Regions from separate parts of the Pseudocitrobacter sp. CD920760 genome, predicted to be linked through region 1. Evidence: predicted binding sites of a transcription regulator. Region 1 holds the regulator's gene; the other holds the start of a gene.
What was found. The regulator LexA, encoded in region 1, represses DNA repair genes until DNA is damaged. The targets are predictions, from matches to a motif close to TNCTGTATGTACATACAGNA.
Positions count from the first base shown of each region.

Region 1 (4,191 bases):
TCTTTCGCGTACGTGCCCACTTCCATCACGTGCTCGTAACCGATGTAAATCGGCACCAGTGTGATAGGACGCGTACCGCCGCGCAGCATCGCCTGAATGGTCATCGACAGGGTGCCGGTTTTCGGGTCCAGCAAGCGGCCAGTACGGGAACGCCCGCCTTCCACAAAGTATTCAACGGAATAACCCCGGCTGAACAGCTCGCCGAGATATTCGCGGAACACGGTGGAGTAGAGTTTGTTGCCCTTAAAGGTACGGCGAATAAAGAACGCGCCCAGGCGACGGAAAATCGGGCCGGCTGGCCAGAAATTCAGGTTGATACCGGCAGCAATGTGCGGCGGCACCAGCCCCTGATGATAGAGCACGTAGGAGAGCAGCAGGTAGTCCATATGGCTACGGTGGCACGGCACATACACAATCTCGTGGCCGTCGTGCGCCAGCTGGCGAACGCGCTCGGCGTTGTGCACGTTGATACCCTGATAGAGACGGTTCCAGGTGAAGCCCAGAATGCGGTCCGTCAGGCGAATCATCTCGTAGGAGAAGTTGGCAGCAATCTCTTCCATCAGCGCGATGGCGTTTTGCTGTGCTTTTTCATGAGAGATTTTTTTGCTGCGCGCTTCATCTTCAACCGCTTTGGCAATCGCGCGCGAGGCGAGCAGCTTGTTGAAGAGATCCTGACGCGCTGGCAGGCGCGGGCCTACCGCGGCCAGACGCTGGCGGGCAAAGTGCATACGCGCCACGCGCGCCAGTTTTTGCGCGATAATTTTATCGGTACCGTGTTCATCGGCCATGCGGCGCAACGAGACGGACGGCGAGAAACGCACAAAGCTGTCGCGGCCGAGCCAGGAGACGGCGAAGAATTTCTGGATGCCGTTCAGCATGCGCAGCGGCGGGTTCACCTCGCCTTTCTCGCGCCCCGGACGACGACCAAACATCACCGACACCGGCACCATCTGCACGTCCAGATTCGGATTGCTGCGATGCAGATCGAGATAGTCGTGGAACAGCTTGATAGACTCTTCTTTCGGCGTGTAATAGGTGAACACGCGCGGGCCGCCATGGATAAACACATAGCGGGGCAGTAAGGTGCCGTCGATCTCCAGCGGCTCAAGCGGGTCTGGGAGATCGTGCGCCAGGCACTGGGCGCGCAAGGTCAGTAAGTCGGCCTTAGAGTTATAAGGCAGGACGTACATGATCGGGCGCGACGTATCGAGCCCCAATTCCTGGGCAGGCTCTGCCGGAATAGACTTGCTTTTTACCAGTATGCTTAATGGTAAATTCAGTAATTTGTAGTAAATTCGTGGCCAACCGGACATAAACGATGTAAAGCCTCTGGTTAATCATGCAAATGCGCGGCAAGAATATCAGAAAGTCAGCAGGATTTCTGTTCTACCGCCGATAACAGCTACTGTCATTGATGCGTATAACGCTAAAAGGTTCTATTTGATGGCCAATAATACCACTGGACTCACCCGAATTATCAAAGCGGCTGGTTATTCCTGGAAAGGTTTTCGCGCGGCGTGGGTAAACGAAGCCGCGTTCCGCCAGGAAGGGGTCGCCTCGGTTGTGGCCATTATCATCGCTTGCTGGCTGGACGTTGACGCCATTACCCGCGTCTTGCTGATAAGCTCCGTCCTTCTGGTGATGATAGTGGAAATTCTCAATAGTGCGCTGGAAGCGGTGGTTGACCGCATTGGTTCTGAATATCACGAACTCTCCGGGCGGGCGAAAGATATGGGTTCTGCGGCGGTATTGCTGGCGATTTTCGTCGCGGTGATGACCTGGGGCGTGCTGCTGTGGTCGCATTTCCACTGAGCCTCGCATAATCTGCGAAAACTCCTGTATTTTGTGTGTTTTGCGGTTCCAAAATAGCCGTTAACTGTATATACTCACAGCATAACTGTATATACACCCAGGGGGCGGAATGAAAGCGTTAACGACCAGGCAGCAAGAGGTGTTTGATCTCATCCGGGATCACATCAGCCAAACGGGCATGCCGCCAACGCGTGCGGAAATTGCTCAGCGCCTGGGGTTCCGTTCCCCGAATGCGGCGGAAGAGCATCTGAAAGCACTGGCGCGTAAAGGCGTCATTGAAATTGTTTCGGGCGCCTCGCGCGGCATTCGTCTGCTGGTGGAAGAAGAAACCGGCCTGCCGCTGATTGGCCGCGTTGCCGCCGGTGAGCCGCTGCTGGCACAGCAGCACATTGAAGGTCACTATCAGGTCGATCCTTCACTGTTCAAACCAAACGCTGACTTCCTGCTGCGGGTTAGCGGCATGTCGATGAAAGATATCGGCATTATGGACGGCGACCTGCTCGCGGTGCACAAAACCCAGGACGTGCGTAACGGTCAGGTGGTTGTTGCGCGTATCGACGAAGAAGTGACGGTAAAACGCCTGAAAAAACAGGGCAACGTCGTTGAACTGTTGCCGGAAAACAGCGAGTTTTCCCCGATTGTCGTCGATCTTCGCCGTCAGAACTTCTCCATTGAAGGGCTGGCCGTTGGCGTGATCCGCAACGGCGAATGGCTGTAATCCTCTCCCGATAACAACGGCGCATCATGCGCCGTTGTTCGTTCTCTTTTCTGTTCAGGTTCCTAACCATGTCGCTCTTCACGGCTGCCGACAAGGCATTATGGCGTCTCGCCCTCCCCATGATTTTCTCCAATATCACGGTTCCCTTACTGGGGCTGGTGGATACGGCGGTGATTGGTCATCTGGATAGCGCGGTCTATCTCGGCGGCGTGGCGATTGGCGCAACGGCAACCAGCTTCCTGTTTATGCTGCTGCTCTTTTTACGTATGAGTACCACCGGCTTAACTGCGCAGGCCTTCGGCGCGAAAGATCCCCTTCGGCTTGCCCGTGCGCTGGTGCAACCGCTGCTGCTGGCGCTGGGGGCAGGGTTACTTATCGTACTGTTCAAAGGTCCGCTGATTAATCTGGCGCTCACCGTTGTCGGCGGCAGCGATGCGGTGCTGGAGCAGGCGCGGCGCTTCCTTGAAATTCGCTGGTTAAGCGCGCCCGCCTCGCTGGCCAACCTGGTGTTGCTGGGCTGGTTGCTCGGCGTTCAGTACGCGCGTGCACCGGTAATTTTGCTGATCGTCGGCAACGTCCTGAACATCGTTCTCGATCTGTGGCTGGTGATGGGCCTGCATATGAACGTGCAGGGGGCGGCGCTGGCGACGGTGATTGCCGAATATGCCACGATGTTAATTGGCCTGCTGATGGCGCGTAAGGTGCTGGTGCTACGCGGTATTACATCTGAAATGCTGAAGACGGCCTGGCGCGGAAATATGCGCAGCCTGCTGGCGCTCAATCGCGACATTATGCTGCGCTCGTTACTGCTTCAGCTCTGCTTTGGCGCATTAACCGTATTTGGCGCGCGGCTGGGCAGCGATGTGGTGGCGGTCAATGCGGTACTGATGACCATGCTTACCTTCACCGCCTATGCGCTGGATGGCTTTGCCTATGCTGTGGAAGCGCACTCCGGGCAGGCTTATGGCGCGCGTGATGATAGCCAGTTACAGCAGGTCTGGCGCGCGGCCTGCCGACAGGCAGGCATTGTGGCGCTGGCGTTTGCGCTGGTGTACGCCCTGGCAGGTAGCCATATCGTGGCAATGTTGACGTCACTGCCGTCGTTGCAGCAGCTTGCCGATCGCTATGTGCTCTGGCAGGCAGTCTTGCCGGTAATCGGTGTCTGGTGTTATCTGCTGGATGGCATGTTTATTGGTGCGACACGGGGTGCGGAAATGCGTAACAGCATGGCCGTGGCTGCCGCCGGGTTCGCCTTAACGCTGCTGACGGTGCCGGTATTAGGCAACCATGGTTTATGGCTGGCACTGGCGGTATTCCTTGCGCTGCGTGGCCTGTCGCTGGCGGTTATCTGGCGTCGTCACTGGGAAAAAGGCACCTGGTTTTCGCCGCAGACATAACGGCGTGGATGGTTAAAGATTCTGAATAGTGAATCGTCAGCGATATCCTCTTCTACACTTATTATCACGTTCAGCAGAAATGAACGCCGAAGGACGAAGTGATATCTCATCCATGATCGAATGATAAGGAGCTGATGATGAACAAAGACGAACTCAGCGGTAACTGGAAACAGTTCAAAGGTAAAGCGAAAGAGAAATGGGGCAAACTGACCGACGATGACATGACCGTTATCGAAGGTAAACGCGATCAGCTGGTCGGTAAAA
Region 1 is NZ_CM173490.1:299,511-303,701, forward strand. Features, by position in the region: gene plsB (glycerol-3-phosphate 1-O-acyltransferase PlsB) at 1-1,313, opposite strand, end outside; gene AC1MKH_RS01380 (diacylglycerol kinase) at 1,444-1,812, shown strand; gene lexA (transcriptional repressor LexA) at 1,922-2,530, shown strand; gene dinF (MATE family efflux transporter DinF) at 2,599-3,927, shown strand; gene AC1MKH_RS01395 (CsbD family protein) at 4,065-4,191, shown strand, end outside.

Region 2 (4,191 bases), 120 kb from region 1:
TACGGATGGATTCCGCCAGATAGCGGTAGCTTTCTGCATCATTCGCTACCATTTCACCAATGCGCGGCAGGATATGGAAGGAGTAAGCATCGTAGGCTTTGCTCAGCGGTTCGATAATCGGTTTTGAGAACTCAAGCACCAGCAGGCGGCCACCGGGTTTCAGTACGCGATACATCGAACGCAGCGCTTTCTCTTTGTCGGTGACGTTACGCAGACCGAAAGAGATAGTAATGCAGTCGAAGGTGTTATCCGGGAACGGCAGCGCTTCGGCGTTCGCCTGCACATATTCCACGTTGCCGATAACACCGTGGTTGCGCAGCTTTTCGCGCCCCATTTTCAGCATAGAGTCGTTGATATCAGCCAACACGACGCGACCGGTTTCACCCACCATGCGGGAGAATTTCGCCGTTAAATCGCCCGTACCGCCTGCCAAATCGAGGACGGTTTGCCCACGACGTACGCCGCTACAGTCAATGGTAAAACGCTTCCATAAACGGTGAATACCAAACGACATTAAGTCGTTCATCACATCGTATTTTGCGGCCACAGAGTGGAAAACGTGAGCGACCATGTCTTCCTTCTGGGATTTGGCGATTGTCTTAAAGCCAAAGTGCGTCGTGTCTTGTGATTCCTCAGCCATCTCTAAGCCTGCTTATAAAGAAAATGTTCATGGAGTGTAACAGATTGGGCGCAATTGCCCTACGATTCAACCCCGCCACACTCCCTCAAACGGGGTTAACCGTTTTCCACGGCCAGAGGATCATCATCGTCAGAATCAGTCCCTTGCCGTAAACGAAACTCATCATCCTGCGCCGTAGCCTGCTCGACTAAATCCGGATTAATCTCGCGTTTCACCTCGACACCGAGGTGACGGAAAGCTTCCGTTTGCGCCAGCAGATTCCCGCGCCCGGAAGAGAGTTTCTTCATCGCCTGACGATAGTTGTCCTGCGCTTTATCCAGGCTCTGCCCGATAGCGGACATATCATCAATAAACAGGCGCATTTTGTCGTACAGACGGCTGGCCCGCTCGGCGATTTGCTGCGCATTGCGGCTCTGGTGTTCATAGCGCCAGAGATTAGCAATGGTGCGTAGCGCTACCAACAAAGTGGTAGGACTTACCAGCATAATGTTATTTTTTAAAGCTTCATTGATCAGTTCGGGCTGTCGGTCTAATGCCAGCAAAAAGGCAGGTTCAACAGGGATAAACATCAGGACGTAGTCCAGCGTTCGCAGCCCCGGAAGCTGCTGATAATCTTTGCGCCCCAGCAGGCGAATATGGTTTCGCACAGCGGCGATGTGCTCCTGCAATGCCAGCTCGCGGGTGACGTCATCTTCGGCATTGAAGTAGCGTTCATAAGCCACCAGCGTCATTTTGGCATCGACCACCACATCTTTTCCCTGTGGCAGGCGAACGATGACGTCCGGCTGCATGCGGGCGCGGGTATCGGTTTCGATACTAACCTGAGTTTCGTATTCGTAACCTTCACGCAGGCCAGAGGCTTCCAGCACGCGCGTCAGCACCACTTCGCCCCAGTTGCCCTGAGTTTTATTGTCGCCTTTTAACGCGCGCGTCAGGTTGACGGCTTCACGCGTCATCTGTTCATTCAGCTGTTGCAGGTTACGAATTTCATGGGCCAGCGTGTGGCGCTCTTTTGCTTCCTGGCCAAAACTGTCCTGCACCTGGCGGCGAAAGCCGTCAAGCTGCTCGCGCAACGGGGTAAGTAAACTGTTGAGGCTTTGACGGTTTTGCTCATCCACCCGACGATTGCTGTGTTCAAAGATACGGTTGGCCAGGTTTTCGAACTGCTCGCTCAGGCGCTGCTCGCTGTTGATCATCTGGCGAATTTTGTCTTCCGCATGATGCTGCGTGGCTTCCAGCCGCGTGGTCACTTCACGCAAATCGGCTTCCAGCGAGGTATTGATTTCACGCAGGCTACGCAGTTCATTATTCAGCAGCTCGCACTCCTCGCGCCAGTGCGCGTTCTGCGCCAGCTGTTGCTTCGCAGCGCTCAGCTCGCCGTAGATATCACGCTCTTCGGCCAGCTGTTCCGCCCGCTGCTGCGCGACGCGATAGCTCGCGGCCAGCCAACCCAGCGCAACGCCCGCCAGTGCAACCAGAAAATAAATAAGAATGGCGATATCCACAATGCCCCCTGCATGAACGACTTACGGCAAAAATAGAATTGTGCTGTATAGATGTCCAGTTGGAAAGGTTTTTCCTGCGAGGAGGTACGCAAATTGAAAAAGGCCGAACGTGTCGGCCTTTAAGAAGAGAAGAAGGATTACAGCAGGCGGCGTGCCGCTTCCACAACGATTTTCACCGCGTGGCTTTCGGTTTGTTTCATCGTCTCAGCGTTCGGGATCTCCTGCTGAGTACGGTTCACAATCACGCCCGCGACCATCCCTGCGCGCAGCCCCTGGCTGGAACACATGGTCAGCAGCGTCGCGGATTCCATCTCGTAGTTCATCACGCCCATCGACTGCCACTCTTCCATGGAGCCTTTGAAGCGGCTAACCACGCGGCCAGAGAAGGTATCGTAGCGTTCCTGACCCGGATAGAAGGTGTCGGAGGACGCGGTTACGCCAACGTGCGTGGTCGCGCCAATCTCTTTGGCCGCCGCAACCAGCGCGGTGGTGCAGTCGAAATCAGCCACAGCCGGATATTCCATCGGCGCAAAGTGCAGACTCGCACCGTCCAGACGAACGGATGCGGTGGTGACCAGCACGTCGCCTACGTTGATATGCGGCTGAATCGCCCCGGTGGTACCGACGCGCAGGAAAGTGCGGATGCCCAGCTGCGCCAGCTCTTCAACGGCAATAGAAGTAGACGGGCCGCCGATACCGGTAGAGCACACAATCACCGGCTTGCCATCAAGCTCAGCATGCCAGGAGGTAAATTCGCGATGTGATGCCAGTTTGACCGGCTTTTCCATCAGCGCGGCGATCTTTTCCACACGCTCTGGATCGCCAGGGACGATAGCCAGCGTAGCCCCTTGTAAATCGTTTTTAGTGAGGCCGAGATGAAAAACATCAGACTTAGACATAGAAAACTCCTCTGTGGATCGGTTTTGTCAGAAGAAGCAAAAAGCCACTTTACAGAAGACCATGACAATATTTCGTGACCACCATCACCAAGAATTAAAAATCTTGCATAAGATTCCATCAGGAAAGTGATTTACATCACATTAACAAGTTATATCTTCTGGGGTTGCACAAAAATCGCCCGTATTCAGGCACTGTGATTTATCTATATTAAAGAACATCACAGAAGCGCTAAAGGCTCATTTAAAGGTACGGAGAATGCCATGACCACCAACAACCAACCTGGGTTTGCACCTGCCGCATCACCTCACGCAACAACAGCTGTTCGCACACCAGAGGCCGAAATTACCGCTGGCGAAACATCGATCCCCTCTCAGGGCGATCAGCTACCCGCGTATCACGCGCGTCCAAAGCACAGCGATGGCCCACTTCCGGTGGTAATCGTAGTGCAGGAGATTTTTGGCGTCCATGAACACATCCGCGATGTTTGTCGCCGACTGGCCTTAGAAGGCTATCTGGCCATCGCGCCGGAGCTCTATTTCCGTCAGGGCGATCCGAACGACTATGCCGATATCCCGACCCTCTTTAATAACCTGGTCACGAAAGTACCTGACGCACAGGTGCTGGCCGATCTTGACCACGTTGCCAACTGGGCATCACGCAATGGTGGGGATGCCAGTCGCCTGATGATCACCGGCTTCTGCTGGGGGGGCCGCATCGCCTGGCTGTATGCTGCACATAACCCGCAGTTAAAAGCCGCCGTCGCGTGGTATGGAAAATTGCTGGGCGATAAATCACTGAATTCACCGAAACATCCTGTCGATATCGCCGTCGATCTCAATGCACCGGTACTGGGTTTATACGGCGGTCAGGATACTGGCATTCCGGTTGATACCGTGGAAACCATGCGTCACGCACTGCGCGCCGCCAATGCCAAAGCGGATATTATTGTTTACCCGGACGCCGGGCATGCGTTTAATGCGGATTATCGTCCAAGTTATCATGAAGAATCGGCGAAAGATGGCTGGCAGCGCATGCTGGAGTGGTTTAAGCAGTATGGTGGGAAAAAATAAGGATTTTGCCCGGTAATGCGTTCGCTTACCGGGCCAGTACACTTTACCCCTTACGCAAATTCTGCGCCGCCCGCAC
Region 2 is NZ_CM173490.1:179,961-184,151, reverse strand. Features, by position in the region: gene ubiE (bifunctional demethylmenaquinone methyltransferase/2-methoxy-6-polyprenyl-1,4-benzoquinol methylase UbiE) at 1-640, opposite strand, end outside; gene rmuC (DNA recombination protein RmuC) at 736-2,145, opposite strand; gene udp (uridine phosphorylase) at 2,283-3,044, opposite strand; gene AC1MKH_RS00825 (dienelactone hydrolase family protein) at 3,306-4,115, shown strand; gene metE (5-methyltetrahydropteroyltriglutamate--homocysteine S-methyltransferase) at 4,159-4,191, opposite strand, start outside.
Region 2: the regulator LexA is predicted to act here: its motif matches at 2,187-2,206, upstream of rmuC (DNA recombination protein RmuC).